Regions from separate parts of the Salinicola sp. MIT1003 genome, predicted to be linked through region 2. Evidence: predicted binding sites of a transcription regulator. Region 2 holds the regulator's gene; the other holds the start of a gene.
The links. Region 2 encodes sigma-54, which starts transcription at its own class of promoters, with help from an activator protein. Its sites were predicted from a motif close to TGGCACNNNNNTTGCTNT; they were not measured.

Region 1 (9,784 bases), on a different contig from region 2:
CAAGATCTTCGTCTCGCCGCTGGAGCAGGTCATCCGGATTCGTACCGGCGAGACCGGCAAGGACGCGGTTTAACCACAGAGATAAGCTGGAAGATCGCCGCTTCGCGGCTGGAAGAAAGAAGATTGAGGAAAGAAAAACCCCATCTGGCGTTCGCCGGATGGGGTTTTTCTTATAGCTTACGGCTTACAGCTCTGGCGAAACCAGGTGCAGCTTCCAGCGAAGCCGGATCATTTCTCGACGAACGCCCGCTCGATGACGTAGTCGCCCGGCTCGCCCATGCGCGGCGAGATGGCGAAACCGAGTTCGTCCAGCAGCCCGCTGGTTTCCTCGAGCATCGCCGGGCTGCCGCAGATCATGGCCCGGTCCTGCTTCGGATCCAGCGGCGGCAACCCGGTATCCGCGACCAGCTTGCCGCTGCGGATATGGTCGGTCAGGCGCCCCATGGTGTGGAACTCTTCGCGCGTCACTGTCGGGTAGTAGACCAGTTTTTCGCGGATCTCGTCACCCAGGTATTCGTGCGCCGGCAGCTCCTTGGAGATGAAGTCGGCATAGGCCAGCTCGCTGACGGTCCGCACGCCGTGGATCAACACGACTTTCTCGAAGCGCTCGTAGACTTCGGGGTCCTGGATCAGGCTCATGAAAGGGGCAAGGCCGGTGCCGGTGGAGAGCATGTAGAGATTGCGCCCCGGCAGCAGATCGTCACACACCAGCGTGCCGGTCGGCTTGCGGCTGACCATGATCTGATCACCGACCTTGAGATGCTGCAGGCGCGATGTCAGAGGGCCGTCCTGTACCTTGATGCTGAAGAACTCGAGGTGGTCTTCGTAATTGGGGCTGGCTACGGAGTAGGCACGCACCAGCGGCTTGCTGTCGACTTCCAGACCGATCATGACGAACTGGCCATTCTTGAACCGCAGGCTCCGCTCGCGCGTCGTCCGGAAGCTGAACAGCGTATCGTTCCAGTGGTGGACGCTCAGTACCTCTTCCAAGGCAAATTTGCTCATGACCCGCTCCTTATCTCTAATACGAACGCTAATAACTAAAGAGAATAAATCAAATCCAATATAGATAGGTTAACTATAAGAAAAGATGGGTATTCTGTTAAGCGGGTTATTTGGATAACCTATATCCATAAAATCGATAACGGACGCTCTTCATGCGCTATACCCTGCGTCAACTCGAGGTTTTCGTGGCGATTGCCCAGCATCAGAGCGTTTCTCGGGCCGCCCGGGTGTTGTCGATGTCGCAATCGGCAACGAGCACGGCACTGGCTGAGCTGGAGCGTCAGTTCGACTGCCAGTTGCTGGATCGCCTCGGCAAGCGCCTCAAGCTGAACGCGCTCGGGTTTCAGCTATTGCCCAAGGCGGTCGCCTTGCTGGATCGAGGGGAGGAGATCGAAGAACTGCTGCAGGGTCAGAGCGGCATCGGCTCGCTGGAGGTAGGCGCCACGCTGACGATCGGCAACTATCTGGCGACGCTGCTGATCAGCGACTTCATGCAGCGCTACCCGGAAAGCCGGGTCAGGCTGCAGGTTCGCAATACCGCCTCCATCGTCGAGCGCATCGCCTTACATGAGCTGGACCTGGGTCTTATCGAGGGCGACTGCCAGCATGACGATATCGTCATCCAGCCGTGGATCGAGGATGACCTGACCGTGTTCTGCTCGCCCCGCCATCCGCTGGCCAGCGAAGGCACCGCCGATGTCGAGAGGCTGCTGCGTGAAGCCTGGATCATGCGCGAGGTCGGCTCCGGCACGCGCCGGACGCTGGAGCACGCCATGCGCCACCGCCGGGGCCGCTTCAATATTCTGCTGGAACTGGAACATACCGAAGGGATAAAACGCGCCGTGGAATCGGGTCTGGGGATCGGCTGCGTATCGCGCTTGGCGCTCAGGGACGCCTTTCGCCGAGGTAGCCTAGTGCCGATCGCGACGCCCGAGCTGGACCTGACGCGTCGGTTCGCGTTCATCTGGCACCGTCAGAAGTACCTGACGACCGGCATGCGGGAATTTCTGCGGCTGTGTCGGGAGATGACCGCCGGCATTCAGCGCAGCGATCAGATCGATCTACCGTCGATTCCCTGAGAAATCGACGGCATCACGAATATACGCTTCACCAGCCCAGTTTCTGGGCAATCTCCTCTTCGCTGGCTTTCGAGAGATCCTTATCGATCGTCTGAGTCACGCATTTCATCGTCGTCTTGTCGAGCTTATCGCGCAGATGGCCGAGAAACCTGGGCTCGGCGATCAGTACGATTTCGTCCGCCTTGCCCTGGGTCCGGGCGTCACGCAGATAGGTGGCAACTTCCTTGGCGAAAAACTCGGCTTCCTTCTCCGAAGTCGCCTGGTCATTGCCGGTATGACGCTGGCTGGCGCCAGGGCCGGAGAACGCCTCGCCTTGACCACCGGTTCGAAGATCGCCGGCATGCAAACGCCCCTCGGGATGCGTCAGCGTATGCACTTCGCGCAACACCCTCGCTTCGCGGGCGAAGATACGGGCGCGTGACGCGTCGGCAGCCACTACATAAGTCTTGTCCATGATCGATTCTCCTGTTCCGTGGATCGTTCCTCTAGCGTGGTAGAGAATCGCGCCGCGCTCAACTAGAGGTTGAACGAATACGCCCTGCCGTTCGGCAGGGCGCAGGATGAGACCTTCTTCGACGCCAACAGGCAGCTAGGCTCCAGGGTTCATCAATGACCCAGGATCTGGCTGAGAAACAGCTGTGTGCGCTCCGAGCGCGGGTTGTTGAAGAACTCGGTGGGCGGCGCTTCCTCGATGATCTGGCCCTGGTCCATGAAGATCACTCGGTCGGCCACGGTCTTGGCGAAGCCCATCTCGTGGGTCACGCAAAGCATGGTCATGCCTTCATGGGCCAATTCGATCATGACATCGAGCACTTCCTTGATCATCTCCGGGTCGAGGGCGGATGTCGGCTCGTCGAACAGCATCACCTCGGGACGCATGCACAGCGCCCGGGCGATCGCCACACGCTGCTGCTGGCCACCGGACAGCTGGCCGGGATACTTCAGCGCCTGATCGGCGATCTGCACGCGCTCCAGATACTCCATGGCGGTCTTCTCCGCCTCGGCGCGCGGCTTCTTCTGCACCCATATCTGGGACAGACAGCAGTTTTCCAGCACGGTCAGGTGCGGGAACAGATTGAAGTGCTGGAAGACCATGCCGACATTGCGACGAATCTGCTCGATCCGCTTGACGTCATGGGTCATCGGCACGCCGTTGACCACGATCGAGCCCTGCTGATGCTCTTCCAGATGGTTGATGCAGCGAATCATCGTCGACTTGCCGGAACCCGAAGGTCCGCAAATGACGATACGCTCGCCTTTGGTCACGGTCAGGTTGATATCGCGCAGCACATGAAAGTTGCCATACCACTTGTTGAGATGATCGATCTCGATCATCGGTCGGTCGCTGCCGGGCGCGGTTGTCGGAGACGCTGTCACTTCGCTCATGGCAATGATTTCCTGATCACGATCTTGTTGTGTGAGGGCATGAATTCGGAGACGTTCATCGCTCTCATCGTTTATGTCCGGTATTCAGACGACGCTCGATGTACTGGCTGTAACGGGACATGCTGAAACAGAAGACCCAGTAGACCGCCGCCGCGAACACGTAGCCCTCGGTGGAAAAGCCGAGCCAGTTCGAATCGGTCAGACCCGCGCGGATGATCGCCAGCAGATCGAACAGGCCGATGATCAGCACCAGCGAGGTATCCTTGAACAGCGCAATGAAAGTATTGACGATGCCCGGAATGACCAGCTTGAGCGCCTGCGGCAGAATGATCAGCCCCATCCGATGCCAATAGCTCAGCCCCAGCGCCTGCCCGGCCTCGTTCTGCCCTTTGCCGATCGCCTGCAGGCCACTGCGGATGACCTCGGCCATATAGGCGCTCCAGAAGAACATGATGCCGATCAAGGCTCGCACCAGCTTGTCGAAATCGATGTTACCCGGCACGAACAGCGGCAGCATCACCGAAGCCATGAACAGCACCGTGATCAACGGCACGCCACGCCAGAACTCGATGAAGATCACGCAGACGCCCTTGACGAAAGGCATCTTCGAGCGTCGTCCCAGCGCCAGGATGATACCCAGCGGTAATGACCCCACTATGCCTACGACCGCGATCGTCAGCGTCAGCATCAGCCCGCCCCAGGCGCGGGTCGGCACGTGCTCAAGGCCGAACATGCCGCCTACCAGCAGGACGAAGGCAATGATGGGAAAGCCGATCAACGTGAACAACGCGACCCACTTCTTGCGTGGCATTTTCGGGATCGCCAGCCAGGCGACCAGGATCGCCAGCAGCGCAAAGACGATATCGACCCGCCAGCGCGCCGCTTCTGGATAGAAGCCATAGATGATGGATTCGAAGCGCGCCGAGATGAAGACCCAGCAGGCGCCTTCGCCGGTACAGGCATCACGCGTGGTACCGACCCAGTCGGCGTCGATCACTGCCCATTCGAGGAACGGCCAGGCCAGTCGCGCCAACAGCACGATCACCACCACCGAGATGATACTGTTGATCGGGCCGTTGAACAGATTGGCCCGAAACCAGCCGATCACGCCCCGGCTCTGGTCCGGCGCGTCGCGCGCCTCGATCATTTCGGTGCGGAAGGTAGAGTCAGCCATCTCAACGCTCCTTCAGCAGCGTGCGCGCATTGTAGAGGTTCATCAAGAATGACACCGTCAGACTGATGACCAGATAGACAGCCATGGTCATGGCGATGATCTCGATCGCCTGACCGGTCTGGTTGAGCGTGGTGCCGGCGAAGACGGCTACCAGATCCGGATAGCCGATAGCCGTGGCCAGCGACGAGTTCTTGATCAGGTTGAGATACTGGCTGGTCATCTGCGGGACGATGACACGCATCGCCTGCGGAATGACGATCTTGCGCAGGGTGATGGCCTCCGGCAGGCTCAGCGAGCGTGCCGCTTCGGTCTGGCCGTGGGAAACCGACAGAATGCCCGAGCGCACGATCTCGGCGATGAAGGCAGCCGTGTAGATCGACAGTGCCAGCCACAGCGCCAGCAGCTCCGGCAGAATATTGATGCCACCGCGGAAGTTGAAGCCGGCCATTTCCGGCAGCATCCACTTGAGCGGCGATCCGGTGGCCAGGAATACGATCAGCGGCAAGCCGATGATGATGGCCGCACCGATCCAGTAGACGGGCAACGCTTGCCCAGTGCGCGCCTGACGCCGCTTGGCGAACAGCCCGAACACGATCGCGACGACGATGGCGACCAGCAACGCCCACGGCGTGGCAGCAAATCCGTCCAGCGGCTGAGGGTCGGGCATCACCATGCCACGCACGTTGAAGAAGAAGGCATCGAACAGCGACAGGCTCTGTCGCGGCGATGGCAGTGCCCGCAGCACGGCGTAGTACCAGAACAGGATCTGGACCAGCAGCGGGATGTTGCGGAAAGCCTCGACGTAGATCGTCGCCAGGCGCGCCAGCAGCCAGTTGGGTGACAGCCGCGCGATACCGACCAGAAAGCCGATGATCGTCGCCGCCACGATCCCCAGCGCGGATACCAGCAGCGTATTGAGCAGCCCGATAACGAACGTTCTGCCGTAGGTGCTATCGCTGGTGTAATCGATCAGCGTCTGCGGGATCGAGAAGCCGGCGCGCCCGTCCAGAAATCCGAAGCCGGTGTGGATACCGCGGGCTTCGAGGTTGAGCAGCGTATTGTGAACCAGATAACCGATAAAAATCGCCAGGGCCAGAAACAGCACGGCCTGGATGATCAAGGCACGAACGGCGGGATTTCGCCACAAAGGGCCCCGACCCCGTCGCGGAAGGGCAGTGGATGGACGCAGCATGAGCTGTCTCTACTCGAGCGTTGAGAGGCACCGCGCCCCGGCGCTCAGACCGAAAGGGCGCGGTGTCGAGAGGACGATTTGACGCTTAGCGAACCGGCGGAGCGTACTGAATGCCGCCATCGTTCCACAGCGCGTTGATGCCGCGATCGATCTTCAGCGGAGAGTCAGCGCCGACGTTGCGTGCGTAGATCTCGCCGTAGTTGCCGACCTGCTTGACGATGTTGTAGGCCCAGGCATTGTCCAGCCCCAGTTGCTCGCCGTACGTGCCGTCCTTGCCCAGCAGACGTGCCACGCCGGGATTCGGCGGGTTGTCGCGCATCTCATCGACGTTGTCGCTGGTCACGCCCAGTTCTTCGGCGTTGAGCATGGCGAACAGCGTCCACTTGGCGATGTCGAACCACTGATCGTCACCCTGGCGCACGACCGGGCCCAGCGGCTCCTTGGAAATACGCTCGGGCAGAATGGTGACGCTGTCCGGATCCTTGAGCTGCAGGCGCAGCGCCGCCAGTTGCGATGAGTCGGAAGTCAGCACGTCGCAGCGGCCGCTATCGAAGCCTTGGGCGGTCTGGTCGGGCGTGTCGAACGTCACCAGTTGATAGTCGAGATTGTTGGCCGGGAAGTAGTCAGCAATGTTGAGTTCGTGGGTCGTGCCCGACTGGATGCAGATCGTTGCACCATTGAGGTCCTTGAGGCTATTCACCCCGAGATCCTTCGAGACCATGAAGGCCTGGCCGTCGTAGAACGTCACGCCGGTGAAGTTCAGCCCCAGGGCGTTGTCCCGCATGGCGGTCCAGGTGGTGTTGCGTGATAGTACGTCCACCTCACCGGACTGCAGCGCCGTGAAACGCTCTTTGGCCGTCAGCGGGGTAAACGCGACCGACTCGGATTTACCCAGTGTGGCAGCGGCCATCGCCCGGCAGAAATCGGCATCGATGCCGGTCCAGTGCCCGTCCTGATCCGGTGCAGAAAACCCGGTCAGGCCTGCGTTGACGCCGCAACGGAGAGTACCGTTGCTCTTGACGTCATCCAGCGTGGCGGCCTGAGCTTGCGTCGCGGCCAGCGCTCCCAGGGCAGCGATGGAGAGCAGGGCCAAGCTTTTGTTCTTGTGGCGCATAGTGAATCAACTCCCTAGCGTTATCGTATAAGTGCATGCCGAGCATGCTCGTACGACAGTAGCAAAGTCCATTCCACATCTGTCTTATTGTGCTTAAAAGTCTATTTTGAATGGCTTTTCGAGGCGGATGACCCGTCATGACGCCCGGCATCGACATCTTGGCGGCAATAAATTGTTTCAAAACAGTGCTTAAAAAACACAGACGCACCAAAAAGGTGCCTGAGTCGAAGCGCGAGTCAACGTGGCATACATTGGAGATGGCGTATCGATCTTTCCGACTTTTTTCCAGACCGGCCAGACCGGCTATCGTCCAGACAGACGACGGCGTCGCTTCGATTTCCCGCGTCGAGCCAGAGCCAGCAATAGCAGGCCCGCGCCAGCGCCTAGTGCATTCGCAAGAATATCGCCCCAGTCTCCACCATGACGCCCTGGCACCCAGACCTGCAGATATTCGATGCCGATACTGAAGACGACTGCCGCGCCCCACGCAACCGGCCACCGGCAACCCGTAAGACGCAGACCTGTTGCCAGGCCAGCGTAGGCAATGAAGTGATTGAACTTGTCCCACGGCAGGTGCTGCGGCAGGTCGGTAGCCGGGCTCAAGCTGCCCCAGGCGATCCCCGCCGCCCAGATCAACGTGGCCAGCGCGCACCCTTTTTGCCAGACGCTCATGGGCATCGGCATCTCTCCTGGTTCACTGTCTCGTCTGCCGGGACATTCACTGCATCGGGGCCCAGGCTCACCCTTCATCGGCGAGATCGGGCGGCAAGCCGCAGCGTTGGCAGAGTGCCGGCGTCAGCGATGTCAGCCAGCGTTCATGGCTCTCGAGACGGTCGGCGCCGAGGAAGGCCAAGCGGTGGCGATGATCACCGATGAATCGATAGGTGCGTTCACGCAACGCTCGCGGCACCCGGCGCAGCGCACTGATACGCTGCCATTCTCCCCGCAACCGGGTCGCGAGGCGCCAGGCGGCATCGCTATTGCAGCTGAGCTCGCCGTCGGCGATGTACCAGATGCTGTCGGTACCCGAGAAGTCGATCTGGAAGTGTTCGCCCAGTCGGCGGGATACCGGGCTTTTCAGCCCGGCGATGCGCAGCCGGCTCTCGGGGCGCTCGTGCGCCAGCAGCCAGCGCACCGAACGCCGGCAGAACGGGCAGTCGGCATCGAACAGCAGCAGGCCGTCGCCGGGTTCTTTAGCGACAGGCTCGCTGCTGACAGGCTCACCGGTGGTAGGCGGGACTGAGTTCATGCAAGGCGTCCATGAAGGCGGTGACGTGGCCCGCGTCGGTGAACTGGCTGATGCCGTGCCCCAGGTTGAAGACATGGCCCTCGCCCGGCCCGAAGCTCTCGAGAATGCGCGCCACCTCTTCGCGAATCCGCTGCGGCGGCGCGAACAGCACGTTGGGGTCGAGGTTGCCCTGCAGCGCAACCCGCTCGCCGACACGGCGCCGGGCATCGCTCAGCTCCGTGGTCCAGTCCAGACCGACCGCGTCGCAGCCGCTGTCGGCGATCGACTCGAGCCACTGCCCGCCGTTCTTGGTGAACAGGATCACCGGCACGCGACGGCCGTCGTGTTCGCGAATCAGACCATCCACGATGCGCTGCATGTAGGCCAGGGAGAACTCGCGATAGGCCGGCGTCGATAGCGCCCCGCCCCAGGTATCGAAAATCTGCACGACCTGAGCGCCAGCGCGAATCTGCGCATTGAGGTAGTCGGTGACGGCGGTTGCGAGAATACCCAGCAGCGCGTGCAGGGTTTGCGGATCGCCGTAGAGCATCGCCTTGAGATGGCGGAAATCCTTGCTCGAGCCGCCTTCAACCATGTAGGTCGCCAGCGTCCACGGGCTGCCGGAGAAGCCGATCAACGGCACGCGGCCATTGAGCTCGCGGCGAATCGTGCTGACGGCGTTCATGACATAGTCGAGATCCCGCTCTGCATTCGGCGCGGTCAGCGCCGCGACGTCAGCGGCGGAACGCACCGTCTTGCGGAACTTGGGACCTTCGCCGGTCTCGAAATAGAGCCCCAGCCCCATGGCATCCGGAATGGTCAGGATGTCAGAGAACAGGATCGCCGCATCCAGCGGATAGCGCTCGAGCGGCTGCAGCGTCACCTCGCAGGCCAGATCGGCGTTGCGGCACAGATCCATGAAACTGCCGGCCTGGGCCCGGGTCTGACGATACTCGGGCAGGTAGCGGCCCGCCTGGCGCATCATCCAGACCGGTGTGCGGTCAACCGGTTGGCGAGCCAGCGCCCGCAGCAGGCGATCGTTGTGCAGCGCCCGCGGCTGGAGATCCTGGGATAGTGTCATGGCAGCCTTCATAGTCGAGAGAATTTAATCAAGAGCCTCCGCATTGTAACGGATCGCCCGAACATGCAGTAAAACCTCCGGGTGTCAAAATTGATGTCCGCTATCGGCGCGATTTGCAGCCTTGTAACGGATCGGCCGGCAAGCCTGTTATAATGCCGCCCCTTGATTATTCATCATCCGGCGCTTCGGCAACCGTATTCGAGCGCCTTTCCACATCGCGAGGTCATCGTGACGATCCGCTTCATCGCCGCATCGCAACTGCCGACTCCCTGGGCGACGTTCATGCTGCACGGCTTCCAGGAAGAGTCCACCGGCAAGGAGCACGTCGTGCTGACGCTCGGCGACATCACCACGCCTGAGCCGGTTCTCGCTCGGGTGCACTCGGAGTGCCTGACCGGCGATGCCCTGTTCTCGATGCGCTGCGACTGCGGCTACCAGTTGCAGGAAGCCCTCAAGCGGATCGCCGACGAAGGGCGCGGCGCACTGCTCTATCTGCGCCAGGAAGGCCGGGGGATCGGCCTGCTC
Region 2 (9,784 bases):
GCGTCATCGTCGATCAGGCGATCGCGGAGCTGCTCGAGCCGATGGAAAGCCGCGTTGCGCTGGGCATGCTCCTGGTCGATCTCCTCGAAGGCGGCCCGGATCGCCTCGCGATCTTCCTTGCGCATGACCTTACCGACGTACTGCATGTGGCGACGGCGGCCTTCGTGGGAACGGATGCGCCCGGTTTCCTCGACAGCGTCACGCATGTCGTCGGATAGCGGCAGTCGAGCGCGCACGGCCGGGTCCAGCGCGATGATGCGTTCGCCCAGTGCCTGCAGCTCCTGCATTTCGCGTTTGAGCTGGCTCTTGCTGGGAGGTGCGTCGTCCTCGAAAGCCATGTCGTTGTCCGAACCCTTGCCCATGTTGTTACCCCAAGCGACGAATGAAGGCCGCAGTATATCAGTGTGAACCCGCACGCCAACGCATGGGTGCATCGTACCCAGGTCCGAATGTCGATGATCCGAGTTTCATGAATCAGGAGTCTGAGATGAGTCAAGCTTTCAATGCCGAGGCGCAGCAGTCGCGTCTTGAGGAGCGCGCCGGCATGGCGCTGGAGCTCGCCAAACGACTGGGAGCGGACGCCTGCGAGGTGGGTGCCAGCGTCGACCAGGGGCTGGGCGTGAGCGTGCGTCTCGGCGAGACCGAGACCGTGGAGCTCTCCCGCGATCAAGGCATTGCGGTCACGGTGTACGTGGGCAACCGCAAGGGCAACGCCTCCTCGTCGGACGCGGGCGATGCCTCCATTCGTGCCGCGGTCGAGAAAGCCATTTCGATTGCGCGATATACCGGCGAGGATCCGGCTTCGGGGCTGGCGGATGCCGAACTGATGGCGACCGATCTGCCGGATCTGGATCTGCATCATCCCTGGGCGTTGAGCACGGACGAGGCGATCGAGCTGGCGTTGCGCTGCGAAACGGCCGGCCGCGAGCAGCCGGGCATCACCAACTCGGAGGGAGCGAGCCTGTCTTCTTCCGAGGTGGTCACGGTCTACGCCAACAGTCACGGCTTTCTGGGCAGCAAGCGTGGCACGCGGCACTCGCTCTCGTGTCTGCTGATCGGGGGCAGTGGGGACGGCATGCAGCGCGATCATGATTTCACCACAGCGCGCCGGGCCAGCGATCTGGCAAGCCCCGAGTCGGTGGGCATCAGCGCCGCCGAGCGCACTCTGCGCCGGCTGGGCGGCCAGCGCCCGAAGACCGGCCGTTTGCCGGTGCTGCTGGCGCCGGACATGGCGCGCGGATTGGTCGGCAACCTGCTCAACAGCATTGCCGGCGGTGCGCTTTATCGCGAATCCTCGTTCCTTTGCGACCAGTTGGGCGAGACGCTGTTTCCCGAGTGGTTCTCGCTGGGCGAACATCCGCGCGAGCTCGGTGGCTTGGCGAGTGCCGCGTTTGATGGCGACGGCGTGGCCACGCGTGACAACGTCTTCATCGATCGCGGCAGGCTGGCGAGCTACATGCTGGCTGCCTATAGCGCTCGCCGGCTGGGGCTAGAGACCACCGGCAACGCCGGCGGCGCGCGTAACGTGCGCATCCAGGCACCGACCACCTCGCTGAAAGACCTGATGCAGCAGATGGGGACGGGTATCATGGTGACCGAAATGATGGGTCAGGGGCTCAATTCAGTGACCGGGGACTACTCGCGGGGCGCTGCGGGCTTCTGGATCGAGAATGGCAAGATCTCTCATCCGGTGGAGGAGTTCACGGTGGCGGGCAACCTGCGCGATATGTTCGCCGGCCTGCAGGGCGTGGGTGACGACATCGACCGCCGCGGCAGCATCCAGACCGGTAGCTGGCTGCTCGACTCGATGACCATCGCGGGGCAGTAGACGCTGGAGCTACGGGCTACGACTGCGCTGGCTTCGGGGCGCTAAACAGCAGCTACGAGCTACGAGCTACGAGCTACGAGCTACGAGCTACGAGCTACGAGCTACGAGCTACGAGCTACGAGAAACGTCAGCGACGGTGTCGCTGACGTTTTGTTTTTCCCGACAGGAACCGCATTCTGGTTTCGCGGCTCGCGGCTTCAGCCCTCAAGGCGGTCCTTGATATAGGTAATCTCGGTGCGACCGTGGGGTGCGGGGGTGCCGTCTTCGCCGAGATTCACGAAGACCATTCTGTCGATCGTCAGGATGCTCTTGCGGGTGATCTTGTTGCGCACGTGGCATTCCAGCGTGATCGAGGTGGTGCCGAAGTGCGTGGCGGTAATGCCGAGTTCGATGATATCCCCCTGGCGGGCGCTGGAGACGAAGTTGATCTCGGAGATGTACTTCGTCACGACCTGGGCGTTGCCCAGCTGGATGATGGCGTAGATCGCGGCTTCTTCGTCGATCCAGCGCAGCAGGCTTCCGCCGAACAGTGAACCGTTGGGATTGAGATCCTCGGGCTTGATCCATTTGCGGGTATGAAAGTTCATCCGCTGCTCCTCGTTGGCATCACCCGGCGTCGTGGCCCGCCTGGGTTCGATGATCGGGCCTGCCGGGTCGTTACAGGTAAAAGGCGGTCGCCAGACCCAGGAAGGCGACGAAGCCGACCACGTCGGTAATGGTCGTCAGCAGCACGCCGCCGGATAGCGCTGGGTCGATCTTGAATTTCTTGAGCAGTACCGGGATCAGGGTGCCGGCCATCGTGGCGACGGTCAGGTTGATGACCATCGCCATGGCGATGATCTGCCCCAGCCGGATGTCGTCGAAGCGGAAGACCGACATGGTGCCCACGACCACGGCCCAGATCAGGCCGTTGGTCATGCCGACGAGCAGTTCGCGGATCAATAGCCAGCGCACGTTGGCGCCGGAGACGTGGCCCAGCGCAATGCCGCGAATCAGCACGGTCAGCGTCTGCGAGCCGGCGATACCGCCCATGCTGGAGACAATCGGCATCAGCACCGCGAGGGCCGCGATCTGCTGAATGGTGTCCTCGAAGAAGCCGATGGCGATGGAGACGATCGTTGCCGCGATCAGGTTGATACCGAGCCAGAACGCCCGGCGACGGCTCGTTCGCAGCGCCGGGGCGAAGGTGTCTTCGTCCTCGTCGAGACCGGCCATGCTCATGACCTGGTGCTCGGCATCCTCGCGGATGACGTCGACCACGTCGTCGATGGTGATACGGCCGAGCAGTTTGCCGTCGATGCCGACCACCGGCGCCGAGATCAGGTCATGCTTCTGGAACAGCGTCGCGACGTCGCTGTCCGAGGCGGTGGCCTGTATCGAGTGGAAGTCGGTTTCCATGACCTCGCGCACCAGCACCGAGACATCGGAGACCAGCAGGCGGTTGAGCGACAGAATGCCGATCAGCTCGTCACGACGCGTGACGACCAGCAGGGTGTCGGTGGCATCGGGCAGGCGCTCGTGGCGGCGCAGGTAGCGCAGGACCACATCCAGCGTGATATCCGGGCGAATGGTGATCGCGTCCGGGTTCATCAGGCCGCCGGCGGTGTCCTCCGGGTAAGAGAGGACCGCTTCGACCCGCTGGCGCTCCTGCGCCTCCATCGACTGGAGGACTTCCTGGATGACGGTATTGGGTAGCTGTTGCAGCAGGTCGGCGAGGTCGTCGACATCGAGACCCTCGGTCGCCGTCAGCAGCTGTTCGGCATCCATGCGGTTGAGGAATTCGATCTGGACGTCATCGCCCAGATACTGCAGCACGTCGCCATGCAGCTCGGGGTCCAGCAGGCCCCAGAGAATCTCGCGTTCCTTGGGCGGGCTGGACTCGAGCAGATGGGCGACATCCACCGGCGCCAGGCCGCGATTGAGCATGCGCCGTGCCTGATCCAGCGCGCCGCTTTCAAGAGCTTCGTTGAGCTTGGCCAGCCGTGGCTGCAGCTTTTCGGGATTGTTGCTCATCCTGAACGGTCATCCTTGAACGACTGGCGGGATGAGCATTCTACCATCGTCGAGCAAAATGACGAGGATGGAAAACGCTGTTCACGAACGCTGTGGAAGGAGCGGGAGCTACTCGTCCTCGTGGAAACGCGCCTCGAAAAGCTCGATGATGGCCTCCATGGCGGCGTCTGCATCGTCGCCTTCGGTCGTCACGGTCAACTCGGTTCCGCAAGGCGCGGCCAGCATGAGTAGAGACATGATATTGGCGGCATCGGCCTGGCGTTCACGGTGATGAATCGCCACACGGACGGCGAAGGGCTGGCAGCATTGGACCAGTTTGGTGGCGGCACGGGCATGCAGTCCGCGACGATTGGTCAGGCGAAGTTCACGTGTCGGCATCGCGCTTGAGTGATCCTGCGTCTTTTGATGGTGCATCCTGCGGCGCCGGCTCTCGCGGTGTGGAACCCTGCGAGAGGGCGGTATGGATACCGAGTTCGCGATGGCGAAGTCGGATGTCGGCGGATTCATGGTGGAAATGGCGGGCCAGGCGCTCGATCAGGTAGACCGAACGGTGCTGGCCACCGGTGCAACCGATCGCCACCGTCAGATAGCTGCGGTGACTGGCCAGGTAGGCCGGCAGCCAGCGGTCCAGCCAGGCATGGATGTCGCCGGCCATGGCGTGGACGTCGGGATAGGTTTCCAGAAATTCGACGATCTGAGCGTCGCGGCCGTCATAGGCACGCAACCCGGGATCCCAGAACGGGTTGGGCAGGCAGCGCGCGTCGAACACCATGTCGGCATCCAGCGGAACGCCACGTTTGAAGCCGAAGGATTCGAAGGTCAACGTCAAACGGCCACCGGTGTGCCTGGCGACCTGTTCTCCGATCCGTGCACGGAGTTCGTGGACCGAGAGCCCCTGAGTATCGATCACCAGATCGGACATGCGGCGAATCGGTGCAAGATATTCCTGCTCGTGATCGATCGCCTCGGCCAAGGTCATGTCGTTGCCGCGGGTCAGCGGGTGGCGTCGTCGGGTCGCCGAGTAGCGTTCCAGCAGAATCTTGGCATCGGCGGTGAGATAGACGACCTGCGTGTCGATTCCGCGTTCACGTACTGCGTTCAACAGGACCGGGAAGCGCTCCAGCGCTTCCGGCAGGTTGCGGGCATCGATACTGACCGCCACGTTGGGGCGTGTGGGCGGGGCGCTGCGCAGTTCGTCGATCAGTGGCGCCAGCAGGTTGGCCGGGAGGTTGTCGATGGCATAGTAGCCCAGGTCTTCCAGTGCCTGCAGGGCGATCGATTTTCCCGAACCGGAGCGACCACTGATGATGACGAGTTGCATCTCTAGTAGCCGTTATCGCTGGGTTGGTGATGACGGATGGCATCGATCAGCGCGTCGTGCAGCGCTTGCTGAGTCTCTGCGTGACGCAACTGCTGTCTGACGCTGCCCTGATTCATGACGCCGGCGACTTCGGCCAGTAGCGAAAGGTGGGTATCGTCCGCTTCCTCCGGTACCAGCAGCACGAATACCAGATCCACCGGTTCACCATCGATCGCGTCGAAGTCGATGGCGTCCTTCAGGCGCATGAATCCCGCGATCGGCCCCTTGCAGTGAGGGCTGCGCGCGTGGGGGATGGCAACGCCGTTGCCGATCCCCGTGCTGCCCAGTCGCTCACGGCCGATCAGGCGGCTGAAGACTTCCTGGCTGTCCAGGCTGGGTGTGTTTTGGGCGATGAAGGTGCTGAAAAATTCCAGCAGACGTTTTTTGCTGCCCCCCGTGACCCCGTAAAGGGTGCGTTCGGGAGGCAGAATGCTTTCCAGTGTCATCATCAGGCGTTAACGGGCGCCGGCGCCTTGGGCGCGGGCTTGTGCCTTCTCTTTGTGTTTGACCAGTTGACGGTCGAGTTTGTCGGCCAGTGAATCGATGGCGGCATACATGTCGGTATCGCTGGCTTCGGCGTGCAGATCGCCGCCTGCGGCATGCAGGGTACAGGCTGCCTGTTGGCGCTCCTTCTCGACACTCAGGGTGACCTGAACATTGGTGATGTTGTCGTAGTGACGCTCCAAACGAACGAGTTTTTCTCCGACATAGTCCCGGAGGGCATCGGTCAGCTCGACATGGTGGCCGGTAACGTTCACTTGCATGACACACTCCTGTTGCGGCAGATGGCACTTTTGATTGTAACCCTTTTCAGGTCACTGCAAAGGCATCGTGATCGATATCGCCCGGTTTGGCGAGCCCTGGATCGATTTTGCCTCGTCGTGCAGTCGGGACGTCAGGAAAGGCGCTTGCGTTCGCTGGACGAGGGAATGCCCATGGCTTCCCGATATTTGGCCACGGTGCGCCTGGCAACGCAGATATCGGACTGGGCAAGCAATTCGACCAATTTGCTGTCCGAGAGCGGCTTCCTGGGGGGCTCTTCGCCGATGAACTTCTTGATCCGGGCGCGAATCGCCGTGCTCGAATAGCTGTCGCCTTCCCCGCGCTGACCGCCCACCTGGCTCGAGAAGAAGTACTTGAGCTCGAACACGCCGCGTGGCGTGTGGATGTACTTCTGGGTCGTGACACGGGAAATCGTCGACTCGTGCATGTCGACGCTACCGGCGATATCGGCCAGGATCAGCGGCTTCATGGCTTCTTCGCCGCGCTCGAGGAAATCGACCTGGCGCGACATGATCTCCCGGCCGACACGCAGCAGCGTGTCGTTGCGGCTCGACAGGCTCTTGAGCAGCCAGCGGGCCTCTTGCAGATGCTGGCGCAGGAAGGTGTTGTCGTCACTCTTGTCGGCGCGCTTGATCAGGGCGGCGTAGTCGGGCTGGATGCGCAGACGCGGCAGCGCCTCGGCGTTGAGCTCGATGCGCCAGCCCTCGGGGGAGGGCGTGGCGACGAGGTCGGGAATCACGTAGTCGTCGCGGCTGGTATCGAAGCGCTGCCCGGGGCGTGGTTCGAGCGTGCGGATCATTGCGATGACGCTGTCGAGTTCGTCGTCCTCGAGCCGCAGTCGGCGTTTGAGCAGTCGCCGATCGTTGCCAGCCAAGGCCTCAAGAAACTGGCGCACCAGGCGTTTGGCTTGTGGCAGCAGCGGGGTATCCGTGTCCAGCGTGCCGAGCTGGAGCAGCAGGCATTCGCGCAGGTCGCGGGCGCCGACCCCGGTGGGGTCGAACTGCTGCAGGCGCATCAGCATGTGTTCGAGATCCGCCGTGGTCACGCGGTCGCCGCGCTGGGTGCGGAGGCTGAGGGCCAGCTCGTCGAGCGAGCCGGTGAAGTAGCCGTCGTCATTGATCGCGTCGATCAGACATTCGCCCAGCTCGCGCTCGCGGTCGTCGAAATCGCCCATCGCCATCTGCCACAAAAGGTGGTCGTGCAGACTGGTGGCAGCGGCGTTGCGGTCGAAATCCGGCGCCTCTTCGCTGCCACTGCTGCTGCCCAGCGATCCGGCGGTGGCGTCCTGATAGGTGTCGCTCCAGTCGCTGTCGAGCGCCAGCTCTTCGGGAATGTCGCTGGACCAGTCGTCTTCCGGCGTCTCCTGGGTCTCCTGCTCCGAGTACGGCTCTTCCAGCTCCAGCATCGGATTGGATTCGAGCGCTTGTTGAATCTCCTGGCACAGGTCGAGCGTCGACAGCTGCAGCAGTTGAATCGCCTGCTGAAGCTGAGGCGTCATGGTCAACTGCGTGCCGACTCTGAGTTGCAGCGAAGGCTTCATGGACATGGCGAAACGGACGTCATAATCAACGAGGGAATAGCCACGTTACTGATTGATCTGACGACATGCAACGATTTATGCAAGAAACATGCCACTAAGGGCGGCTCAGGTAGGGCTGGCCGCCGGAAAGAAACAGGATAGGGCGGGAAATCGGATTATAACCGGAATTCGTGGCCAAGATAGACGTCGCGAACGCGCTGGTTGTCGAGGATGGCATCCGGGCGGCCCTCGGCAATGATCTGTCCGTCGCCGACGATGTAGGCGTTGTCGCAGATGTCCAGCGTTTCGCGCACGTTGTGATCGGTGATGAGAACGCCGATCTCCCGATCGCGGAGCTGGCGGATGATGCTCTTGATATCACCGACCGAGATCGGATCGACGCCGGCGAAGGGCTCGTCGAGCAGGACAAAGGCCGGCTCCGTGGCCAGCGCGCGGGCGATCTCGACGCGCCGGCGTTCGCCGCCGGACAGGCTCATGCCGAGGTTGTCGCGAATATGGTCGACGTGAAAATCGGCGAGCAGCCGCTCGAGCTGTTCGCGTCGCCCGGCGCGGTCCAGATCCTTGCGCGTCTCGAGAATGGCCATGATGTTGTCGGCGACACTCAGTTTGCGAAAGATCGAGGCTTCCTGCGGCAGATAACCGATCCCGGCTCGGGCCCGGTCGTGCATCGGTGCACGGCTGAGGTCGTGGTCGTCAATATGAACGCTGCCGGCATCGGCCTTGACCAGGCCGACGATCATGTAGAAGGAGGTGGTCTTGCCGGCGCCGTTGGGGCCGAGCAGGCCAACGATGCTGCCCTGGCGCAGGGTCAGGCTGAAATCGTGGACGACGCGACGTCCCTTGTAGCTCTTGGCCAGATTGGCGGCCGTTAGCGTTTTCATGGATACGGTCCTTGTGGCGACGCGGCGCAGAGCGATTCGGGCCCGGTGGGCATGGTCGGAAACAGAGCCCGAATCTTCTCTGGAGTCATGACTGTAAGAACTATTGGGACGGCTGCTCGGAAGCGTTGCGCGGCGTGAGGGTCATGCGAACGCGACCGTCGCCGCTGCCGTCGCCGTCCTGGCTGGAACGAGCCTGGACGCGGCGCGAGTCGAGATAGTATTCGACGTAGGCGCCATCGAAGGTGTCGCCGGCCTGATGCAGTTCGGCGTTGCCGACCAGTTCCACGCGGCGCTCGGCGGCATGATAGATGACGGTATCGCCCCACCCCTTGACGATCGCTTCGTCGGGGGCCGGCCGCTGTTCGAGATAGGCGCGCTCGCCACCGCCGCCCTTGGCTGTGACCTGGCTGACCTGGCCGTCGTCGGCTCGCTGGATGTCGACGCGTGCGGCCTTCAGGTTCATGCTGCCTTGCTGCATGTCGACGCTGCCGGTATAGACCGCGGTACCCTGACGGTCGTCGAGCTCGAGCTGGTCGGCGGCGATCTCGATCGGCGCGCTGGCATCGCTTTCCAGTGCCATGGTCGGAAGGCTGGTGAAGCCCAGCGCGGTAAGCACCAGGAGTTGGCCGAGTTCTCGCCTCATGATCCTTGATCCTCAGATTGCTGTGACTGGGATTGCTGTGATTGGGATTGCTGTGGCAGGTACCCCTGCACGTTATCGGTCAGGCGCATACGGTCTTCGTCGATCCAGGCGTCGAAGCGATCACCGCGCATGCGCTGGTCATGCTGACGTAACACAGAAGACGTGTCACTCCATGCGTGGGCTTCGCGGTTGTCGTAATGCAGTGTCTGCGTTTCCAGGCTCCATGCCTGTTCGGGTTGTACCAGACGTGCATTGCCTTCCAGCGTCAATTGTTCGCCGCCCCGGCTCAACTGGCCGGTATCGCTGGTTACCTGCCATTGGCGCTGCTGGTCGTCGATGAGGTAGCCGTGGGGTGTCTCGGTACGAATGACATCGTCTGCAGGCGTGTGTACCAGCCGCGGCGTATCCAGGCGTTGATAGGCACGCCCCTGTGCATCGAAGCGCGTCATTCTGGCATCTTCGAGGTAGTAGTCGGGCTCGCCGCCCGCCGTGTTGCTGATGGCGGACTCCTGCTGGTCTTCGCCGCGCTGATCCAGATAGGTCAGCCCGCCACCCAGTATCAGCAGTAGTGCCAACAGGCCGAGGCGCCGCCACCAGGGTGACTGAAATCCGGCTGTCTTGGCCACGGTTGCTCCTTGTCTTAAACGAAAGCCTTGATCGAATTGGCGTTGATGAATCTATGAGCTCTGACGGCTCGAACCGCATCGTTGTCCGGGTGCTGGAAACGACATGGTCA

Region 1: a site for sigma-54 is predicted at 7,009-7,026, ahead of BC443_RS06645 (amino acid ABC transporter substrate-binding protein). Genes of this name have one in related genera too.

What each region holds. Positions count from the first base shown of each region.
Region 1 covers NZ_MCAP01000011.1:315,263-325,046, forward strand. Annotated here, with positions in the region: gene glnK (P-II family nitrogen regulator) at 1-73, shown strand, start outside; gene BC443_RS06615 (ferredoxin--NADP reductase) at 229-1,005, opposite strand; gene BC443_RS06620 (LysR family transcriptional regulator) at 1,158-2,084, shown strand; gene BC443_RS06625 (host attachment family protein) at 2,113-2,538, opposite strand; gene BC443_RS06630 (amino acid ABC transporter ATP-binding protein) at 2,691-3,419, opposite strand; gene BC443_RS06635 (amino acid ABC transporter permease) at 3,535-4,644, opposite strand; gene BC443_RS06640 (amino acid ABC transporter permease) at 4,646-5,836, opposite strand; gene BC443_RS06645 (amino acid ABC transporter substrate-binding protein) at 5,922-6,950, opposite strand; gene BC443_RS06650 (VanZ family protein) at 7,254-7,622, opposite strand; gene BC443_RS06655 (DUF393 domain-containing protein) at 7,690-8,199, opposite strand; gene hemE (uroporphyrinogen decarboxylase) at 8,171-9,259, opposite strand; gene ribA (GTP cyclohydrolase II) at 9,488-9,784, shown strand, end outside.
Region 2 covers NZ_MCAP01000058.1:91,866-101,649, reverse strand. Annotated here, with positions in the region: gene yjgA (ribosome biogenesis factor YjgA) at 1-362, opposite strand, end outside; gene pmbA (metalloprotease PmbA) at 488-1,828, shown strand; gene BC443_RS16385 (hotdog domain-containing protein) at 2,026-2,415, opposite strand; gene mgtE (magnesium transporter) at 2,486-3,841, opposite strand; gene BC443_RS16375 (HPr family phosphocarrier protein) at 3,950-4,219, opposite strand; gene rapZ (RNase adapter RapZ) at 4,206-5,162, opposite strand; gene ptsN (PTS IIA-like nitrogen regulatory protein PtsN) at 5,165-5,647, opposite strand; gene raiA (ribosome-associated translation inhibitor RaiA) at 5,657-5,965, opposite strand; gene BC443_RS16355 (RNA polymerase factor sigma-54) at 6,097-7,530, opposite strand; gene lptB (LPS export ABC transporter ATP-binding protein) at 7,680-8,405, opposite strand; gene lptA (lipopolysaccharide transport periplasmic protein LptA) at 8,506-9,048, opposite strand; gene lptC (LPS export ABC transporter periplasmic protein LptC) at 9,045-9,674, opposite strand.